DNA from 2 places in the Streptomyces sp. AK02-01A genome. Region 1 is predicted to be linked to the other one. Evidence: riboswitches for the same ligand, from Rfam matches in the RefSeq annotation. Region 1 holds a riboswitch; the other holds the start of a gene.
The links. A riboswitch is a leader RNA that binds a small molecule or an ion and turns the genes downstream of it on or off. The one in region 1 is predicted to bind ZMP and ZTP.
Positions count from the first base shown of each region.

Region 2: another riboswitch for ZMP and ZTP. It lies ahead of PV679_RS22325 (bifunctional 5,10-methylenetetrahydrofolate dehydrogenase/5,10-methenyltetrahydrofolate cyclohydrolase); the one in region 1 lies ahead of glyA (serine hydroxymethyltransferase).

Region 1 is NZ_JARBAE010000015.1:95,617-100,026, forward strand. Features, by position in the region: gene rocD (ornithine--oxo-acid transaminase) at 56-1,264, opposite strand; ZMP/ZTP riboswitch at 1,582-1,672, shown strand; gene glyA (serine hydroxymethyltransferase) at 1,709-2,977, shown strand; gene PV679_RS16700 (hypothetical protein) at 3,071-3,832, opposite strand; gene PV679_RS16705 (hypothetical protein) at 3,933-4,410, opposite strand, start outside.
Region 2 is NZ_JARBAE010000025.1:20,668-25,077, reverse strand. Features, by position in the region: gene PV679_RS22335 (SDR family NAD(P)-dependent oxidoreductase) at 1-753, shown strand, start outside; gene PV679_RS22330 (SseB family protein) at 1,084-1,557, shown strand; gene PV679_RS22325 (bifunctional 5,10-methylenetetrahydrofolate dehydrogenase/5,10-methenyltetrahydrofolate cyclohydrolase) at 1,673-2,575, opposite strand; ZMP/ZTP riboswitch at 2,597-2,683, opposite strand; gene PV679_RS22320 (LamG domain-containing protein) at 3,327-4,410, shown strand, end outside.

The DNA of each region.
Region 1 (4,410 bases):
GCTCGCCGTCCTACTGCGGCGACGGCGGGATGTGTCAGACAGGGCCTAGCTCGGCCTAGCTGCGGTCCGCGAGCACCGACCGGAGCTGGTCCAGGCCCCAGTCCAGGTCCTCCTTGCTGATCACCAGTGGCGGAGCGATCCGGATCGTGGAGCCGTGCGTGTCCTTCACCAGCACTCCCCGTTCCATCAGCCGCTCCGAGATCTCCCGGCCCGTCCCGTGCGACGGCACGATGTCGACGCCGGCCCACAGGCCGCGGCCGCGCACCGTCTCCACCGCGCCGCCGACGAGCAGTCCCAGCTCGTGGTGAAGATGGTCGCCGAGCTCCGCGGCGCGCTGCTGGAACTCGCCGGTCCTGAGCATCGCGATGACCTCCAGCGCCACCGCGCAGGCCAGTGGATTGCCGCCGAACGTCGAACCATGCTCGCCGGGACGGTGCACACCGAGTACCTCGGCCGAGGAGACCACGGCCGACACCGGCACCACACCGCCGCCCAGCGCCTTGCCGAGGACATACATGTCGGGCACCACGCCCTCGTGCTCACAGGCGAACGTCCTGCCCGTCCGGCCCAGGCCCGACTGGATCTCATCCGCGATGAAGAGCACATCGCGCTCCCGGGTCAGCTCCCGCACCCCGGCGAGATAACCGGCCGGCGGTACCAGCACCCCGGCCTCGCCCTGGATCGGCTCCAGCAGCACGGCCACGGTGTTCTCGGTCATCGCCGTGCCCAGCGCCGTGAGATCCCCGTACGGAACGATCTCGAACCCGGGCGTGTACGGCCCGTAGTCCGCCCGCGCCTCCGTGTCCGTGGAGAAGCTGATGATCGTGGTCGTCCGGCCGTGGAAGTTATTGGCCGCGACCAGGATCTTCGCCATGCCGTCCGGCACGCCCTTGACCCGGTAGCCCCACTTCCTGGCGGTCTTCACCGCCGTCTCCACCGCCTCCGCCCCGGTGTTCATCGGCAGGACCATCTCCATGCCGCACAGCTCGGCCAGCTCCGCGCAGAAGTCGGCGAACCGGTCGTGGTGGAACGCCCGGGAGGTGAGTGTCACCCGCTCCAACTGGGCCTTGGCGGCATCGATCAGCCGCCTGTTGCCATGGCCGAAGTTGAGCGCCGAGTATCCGGCGAGCATGTCGAGGTAGCGACGGCCCTCGACATCGGTCATCCACGCACCGTCCGCCGAGGCGACGACGACGGGCAGCGGGTGGTAATTGTGCGCACTGTGGGCCTCCGCCGAGGCGATGGCACGCTCCGTTGTCGACACGGGTTCTCCGATCGGTCAGGACAAGCTGTCCGGCGTGAGCGGGGCAATGCCCCACTTTCTATCGTCGCTCGCCGGGCGGACGAGGAAACCTTGCTCCCGGCGTGCCCCGGCCGAACAAGGCCCGCGCGCCGGTGCACAGCGCCTCGGTCCGGTCTGACACATCCCGCCTGGCCCACGACGCCCGGCACGCCCGCTCGCGGCGTTGTCGGGGCCAGCCACGACGTCCCGTACGAGCCCGCTCCTCCGCCTCGCGATGCACCGCATCCGACGCCGCGCGCTGATCCGCCGGGGATGACGGGGCAGCCCTTACGCTGGGTGGTACGCACGGCGACTGGCGTACGCGGAACAGACCGCGGTGGAGCCGCGCGCGGTTCATCGCACGAGGTGCCGCCCGCCTGGGCACCCCGGGACCACGACCGAGCACGGATCGTCCCGGAGGACACCATGACGCATCCCACCCATCATCCCGCCCTCTCGGTGGACGACCCGGAACTGGCCGCGCTCGTCGGCGCCGAGGAACGGCTCCAGGCCGAGACCCTGCGCCTCATTCCCAGCGAGAACTATGTCTCGCGGGCGGTCCTCGAAGCGTCCGGGACCGTCCTGCAGAACAAGTACAGCGAGGGCTATCCGGGCCGTCGCTACTACGAGGGCCAGCAGGTCATCGACCAGATCGAACTGCTCGCGGTCGCCCGTGCCAAAGACCTCTTCGGCGTCGAGCACGTCAATGTCCAGCCCTATTCGGGCTCACCGGCCAACCTCGCCGTCTATCTCGCCTTCGCCGAGCCCGGTGACACCGTGATGGGCATGTCCCTTCCGATGGGCGGCCATCTCACCCATGGCTGGGGTGTGTCGGCCACCGGCAAGTGGTTCCGGGGCGTGCAGTACGGCGTGCGTCAGGACACCGGCCTGATCGACTTCGACGAAGTGCGCCGGCTCGCGCTCACGGAGCGGCCCAAGATCATCTTCTGTGGTGGTACCGCACTTCCCCGCACCATCGACTTCGCGGCCTTCGGTGAGATCGCCGAGGAGTCCGGCGCGGTGCTGGTCGCCGATGTCGCTCATATCGCCGGGCTGATCGCGGCCGGTGTCCATCCCTCCCCGGTGCCGTATGCCGACGTGATCTCGACGACCACCCACAAGACCCTGCGCGGCCCGCGCGGCGCGATGCTGATGTCCCGGGAGCAGCATGCCAAGGCCATCGACAAGGCGGTCTTCCCCGGCCTTCAGGGCGGCCCGCACAACCAGACCACCGCCGCCATCGCGGTCGCCCTGCACGAGGCGGCCCGTCCCTCCTTCCGTGATTACGCGCGGTCGGTCGTCGCCAATGCCGGGGCTCTGGCCGAGGAACTGCTCGCGCGCGGCTTCGACCTTGTCTCCGGCGGCACCGACAACCATCTGATCCTGATGGACCTCACACCCAAGGACGTGCCCGGCAAGGTGGCCGCCAAGGCGCTGGACCGGGCCGGGATCGTGGTCAACTACAACACCGTGCCCTACGACCAGCGGAAGCCCTTCGATCCCTCCGGCGTGCGGATCGGCACCCCCTCCCTCACCTCCCGCGGTCTTGACACCTCCCATATGGCGGCCGTGGCCGACTGGATCGACCGGGGCGTCACCGCGGCGGGCAAGGGAGACGAGGACGCGCTGGCCACGATCCGCGCCGAGGTCGCCGACCTGATGACCGCCTTCCCGGCCCCCGGCCTGCCTGTCTGATCCCGGCTTACCGCTCCGACGGAGACCCCGCTTACCGCTCCGACGGAGCCCCGGCCCCAGCGACCGGCGGACTCCCGGGCGGCCGGACCGGGTTCAGACGTCCAGCAACTGCTGACGCGGACCGCCGGTCCCCGGCCCACCGCGCCCGCCGAACGGCGGGCGCGGCAGTCGCCCGGCCAGCGGACGCAGCACCAGACCGATCGCCGTACCGGCGCCCAGCGCGCCTGCCGCCCACCACCACACGGCCGAATCGTCGGCTGCCGCCGACGCGGTGGCCTCTTCCCGCTCGCGCGCCGGGACGTCCGGACCGGCGGCCCCGGCGGCGCTCCCGCCCGCCTCCACGGCGGGCGGCGGCGCCATGCCGCCGGACAGACCCGCACCGGTCTTCTCGCCCATCAGCCCGAGCTTCTTCAACAAGGCCCGCAGCGCCGCCGGTTGCTCCGCCCGGTGCCAGCTCACCTCCTGCCGCGGCGACGGTTGCGGCAAGGTGGCTATCCAGATCGTGGAGAGATCCGCGCTGGTGTACACCCGGTCCACCCGCCAGGGCCGCACATCGTGGAGCATCCAGGTCACATTGATCTGCCGCGACCCCAGCGCGCCGTCCAGCGAGCGCGGCCGCTCCTTCTGTCCCGGCGCCTTTGGCGCCGGCTCCTCCAGGGCGCCGAGCTGCCGCGTCAGCTCGGCGTACTCCTTGTCGGTGTAGTAGAGCGCGGCCGTCTCCTCACTCTCCGGTGAGGCGATCAGCACGCTGGTCGGGCCTCCGGCCATGGCGCTCGGAGCGAAGCCCCAGGTCAGTGCCAGCGCCGCCACAAGTACGGCGGCCCGTCGGAGCGTTCGCGCATATCGCTGTCGCATGCTTCCCCCTGCCGACGCGCGGCGCGGCCCGTCCGCACCGCCTTCGCGTCACCTCCTTTACACCGCTCGGCCGCTTCCGGTTCCCACTCCGCGGCCCGTCTCAACGGACCGATTCCGCGATGGCCCTCGCCCTCGCCAACGACTCGACCCCTTCCAGCCGCAGTGTCAGCCGCTCGCCGGCGGACGCTCCCTGGATGTCGCCGTCATCCCACAGCAGCGTGGGGCCCGCCGGCCGCGCGGTCTCCGTCCATCCCTCGCCGTCCTCGCTCACCAGCCGGAACCGCAGCACATGCGGCTCCTCGAACCACACGCCGGTGCCACCGCTCAGCTCCAGCCACTGGGGCATGACCCGGACCTGCTTCACAAAGCTCATGTCCAGCGACGCCGCGAACTCGTCGAGGCGCAGCGTCCGCCCCCGCTCGGTCCAGCAGAGGCTGACCATGGCGCCGCGGCCCTCCGGACGCGGTGTCCCGCGCAGCGACATCGCGTCCGGAGGGCCGAGCCCGGCCGGCACTCGCGGAGTGAAACCCGCGCGCCGCGCCGCCTCGGCCGGTGTCACCGGACGGTCGCAGCCCGGC
Region 2 (4,410 bases), on a different contig from region 1:
GCCGAGATCGCTTCGAAGACCGGCAACGGCAGCGTCTCAGCCGCCTCGCTCGAACTGACCGACCGCTCGTCCGTCGCGGATTTCGCGGCGGCGTGGCAGGGGCCGTTGCACATCCTGGTCAACAACGCCGGAGTGATGGCCCTGCCCGAGCTGCGCCGCACCGCCGAAGGCTGGGAGTACCAGTTCGCCACGAACCACCTGGGCCACTTCGACCTCGCGCTCAGGCTGCACGACGCCCTGGCCGCCGCGGGCACCGCGCGTATCGTCTCCGTCAGCTCCAACGCGCACCGCAGGTCCCGTGTCGTCTTCGACGACATCCACTATGTGAACCGCGCGTACGACGCGTGGTCGGCGTACGGGCAGTCCAAGACGGCCAATGTCCTCTTCGCCGTCGAGGCGTCCACGCGGTGGGCGGCCGACGGAATCACCGCCAACGCGCTGATGCCCGGCGGCATCCGCACCGCGCTGCAACGCCACCAGACAGGGCCGGAGATGAGCGCCGAGACCAGAAGGATCTTCGACAACTATCCGTGGAGGACGACCGAGCAGGGCGCGGCCACCTCCGTCCTCCTCGCCGCCTCACCTCTGCTGGACGGTGTCGGTGGCCGCTACTTCGAGAACTGCGCGGAAGCGCTCCCGTACACAACCGCCACGGAGCGAACGGCCGAGGCGTCCGGGGTCGCCGCGCACGCACTCGACCCGGACGCCGCCGCGCGGCTCTGGGACGTATCGGCCGCGATGCTGGCCGGCTGACCGGACGCCCGGCGAGCGGCGCGGGGGAGTGGCCGACTGCCGACGCGTCGAGCGTGACCTCGCCGACGCTCCTGATCAGTCGCCTTCCCACGCGGTGTGAGCGTTACGTGTGGTGGCCACGACCCTGTCCAGGGACGGCGGCCCGGCTCCGGCACCACCGATTCCCTCATCGAAAACTTCGCACAGCACGTCGGGCGGCATAGCCTGGTGGTATTGCCTCGCTTGCCCCGGCCCCGTGCCGCTGGGCGGCATCCGGCGGCGACTGCGGCAATTCGTGTCCGCCCGTATCGAGCGGGTGGCCCGTGAGCAACGCCGACGAGAGGACAAGCCATGAGCACTCCGACTCCCGACGAACACGCACCTCCGGCCGAGGCGCGCTCCACCGAGGAAACCCAGGCCGCGGCCGACGCGGCGGAGCGCCAGGCCGCGGCGGACACGCAGGCCACTCTGACCGATCTCGCGAACAGCGTGGCCCTGCTGCCGCAGGCGCCGCCGGTCGAGGGCGAGGAGGAGCGTCCCGATGGCGCAGTCGCTCTGCCGGTGATCGAACAGGACGGCAATCGATACGTGCCCGCCTTCACCTCCGAGGACGCACTGGTGGCGGCCGGCGGCGACCCCGGCACCGCGCTGGGCATATCAATCGTCGAGCTGGCCGAGAACTGGCCGGAGGACGATCTCTGGCTGGCGGTCAACCCGTCGACTGACGAGGGCCTCGCCCTCCCCTCCGACCTGGTGCGGGCGCTGCCCACCTTCAGTCATGCCGGCCGGTCGGGGCGGCCCGGTGGAGAGGGAGGCACGCGATAGCGCGCGGTCCGCGACACGAGTGTCCATGTGGTCCGTGGTGATGACATGGGCTGTGGGTGGTGGGTTTCTCACCTGTCCAGGACGTCGGCGGCGGCGCGGTACAGCATCAGGTCCGCTACGCGGTAGCCGGGCTCGTCGGCGAAACGCGCGGTGAGCCGCCGGGCACGCCGAGCCGGCGTCTCGCAGCGTCGATCGTCTGGGCGAGAAGCACGGCGATGGTCATGGGCCCCACACCGCCGGGGACAGGCGTGATCAGACTCGCCCGGTCCTTGGCGGACTCGAAATCCACATCGCCGACGTTGCCCGGGTTGTAACCCGCGTCGATCACCACCGCACCAGGTTTGAGGTCCGCACCGGTGATGAAGCGCGGCCGTCCCACCGCGGCGAGCAGGATGTCCGCCTGCCGGACGATCGCGGACAGGTTGGAGGTACGTGAGTGGCAGTAGGTCACCGTGGCGTTCCGGCCAAGAAGGAGCATGCCCGCGGGCTTGCCGAGGATGGCACTGCGTCCCACCACGACCGCGTGCTTACCGGCGAGGTCCACCTCGTACTCCTCCAGCAGACGCATGATTCCTCCGGGAGTGCAGGACACGAAGCCGGGCAGGCCGAAGCTCATCGCCGCGAAGGAATGCATGGTCACCCCGTCGACGTCCTTCTCCGGCGCGATCGCCTCAAAGGCGGCGCGTTCGTCGATGTGAGGTCCCACCGGGTGCTGGAGCAGGATGCCGTGCACGCCGGGATCTTCGGAGAGTTCGGTGATTGTTTCGATCAGGCCGCTGGTGCTGATCGAAGCGGGCAGGGCCACATGCCGTGACTGGATACCGGCCTTCTCGCACCGGGCGCGCTTCATCCGGACGTAGGTCACCGAGGCCGGGTCGTCTCCGACCAGCACGGTAGCCAGGCACGGGGCTGTCCCGGTGTGCCGGAGAATGTCCGCGGCAGAGGCGGAGCTGGTCTCGATGATGCGGCGGGCAAGCCCGGTACCGTCCATCAGGCGAGCTGTCCGTGTCTGGGCCATGTGCCACTCCTGAGCGTCACGACGAGTCGCCCAGGCGCACGGCATTCGACAGAGTGTCAGGCCGCTCCCCGGTGGTACTCCACCTCAGCGCCAGTCACGGCCCGCTACTCACCTTAGTGCTTCCGCGGCGCTTCGCTACGCCTACTGGTCGGGCGCCGAGCGGGTCCGGTGTTGGTGGCGACAGCGGCTGGCAACGGCCGGCGGCGGCGTCCAACTCTGCGACCGCAGTGCCGCAAGGCGCACCGCGTGGTGGCCGCGAGCGGGTCCTCCGCACCTGGCACTCGGAGGCGTCGACGGGGTGCTTGCGTCCGGACGCTGGATTCGGGTGAGGAGCCGACGCGGTGGCGTGTTTGTGGTGCCAGCGGGTTCTTCGTTCGCTGGTGTTGCAAGTGCGGCTGCGGCCCCAAGCGTGGTCGGCCACTGAGAGTTCCCATCCGACGTGCAACCAGCGGCTCGACCCCGACACATGGACGGGTCGTCAGCTGAGGGACCTCAGGGGGAGCTTTAAAGGTCACGGGAAGAGCTGAGGGGCGTATCTACTGACTGTTTGCTCTTTGGATGATCAGAATCCGCTAGGGCAATTCCGATTGTTCAAGTGTTGCGTTAATCACGTTACATGGACTTCGGGCTTTCGTGATCAAGGTTGGGGTTTGCCCGGATTGATGGATCTGGACGTGCTCTCAGTCCGGCCTTAGATTTCCGTGCGTCCTGCATGTGTTGGATGTGTGGAGATTTCGGGGAGGGGTGCGTGATGGGCAGACGTCTGCGTGGATATCCGGCGGTGCGGGGCTTGGGGGGCTTGCTCAGCGCGTTGCTGGTAGCAGGCGTACTGACTGCGGTTCCTGCGGCTGCAGTCGCGCCCGCCTCCGCGGCTCTGAAGGCCGGGAGTGCGGCCAGCGACGGCGGTTCCGTTGCTGGTACGGAGGACGCGGCGCTGGCCGAGGCCAGGCGCACAGGCAAGGATGTCGAGGTCACTGCGGAGCGCACGGAGACGGGTGAGGTGTTTGCCAAACCCAATGGCCGTCTGGAGGCGCTGGAGCACCTGCGACCGGTCCGTACCCGTGTGAATGGTGAGTGGCGGGATATCGACACCTCGCTGCGGAAGCGAGCGGACGGTTCCGTTATTCCGGAAGCGGCATCCGTGGGTATCGCTTTTTCGGGCGGGGGCGGTGCGCCGCTGATCGCGCTGGAGCGGGCCGGCCGGGAGCTGTCTCTGTCTTGGCCGACCGCGCTGCCCACGCCGGTGATCGACGGCTCCACGGCTACCTACCCCTCCGTCCTGCCGGACGTGGACCTCAAGGTGCGAGCCGATGTCGACGGTGTCTCGCACACGCTGGTGGTCAAGACGCCGCAGGCGGCCGCCAATCCGCAGCTGGCTGAGCTGCGGCTTGGTATGCACACCGACGGCATGACGGTCCAGGAGACGACCGATGGCGGCCTGCAGGCGATGGACACCGGGGCCGGTGGGCCGGTGTTCGAGGCGCCGCAGCCGCTGATGTGGGATTCCAGTACTGCGGAGGGAACGTCCGTTTCCCGAAAGGCTGCGTCAGCCAAGCTGGACGCATCCGGCGGGCCGGGCGAGGCGGCACAGGTGGCGCCCATTGATGTCGAGGTCACCTCCAACGGTGACGAGCTCGTACTCACCCCAGATCAGCAGCTTCTGAAGGACGCCACATACCCGGTCTACATCGACCCGCAGTGGTACTCGCCGAAGGCGTCGAACTGGACCATGGTCTCGCGCTACTGGGCCTCCTCGCCGCAGTGGCACTTCAACGGCGACTCCGACGCCGGGGCGGGCTACTGTGCGGGCGACGCGCGCTGCGCTCCGGAGGACG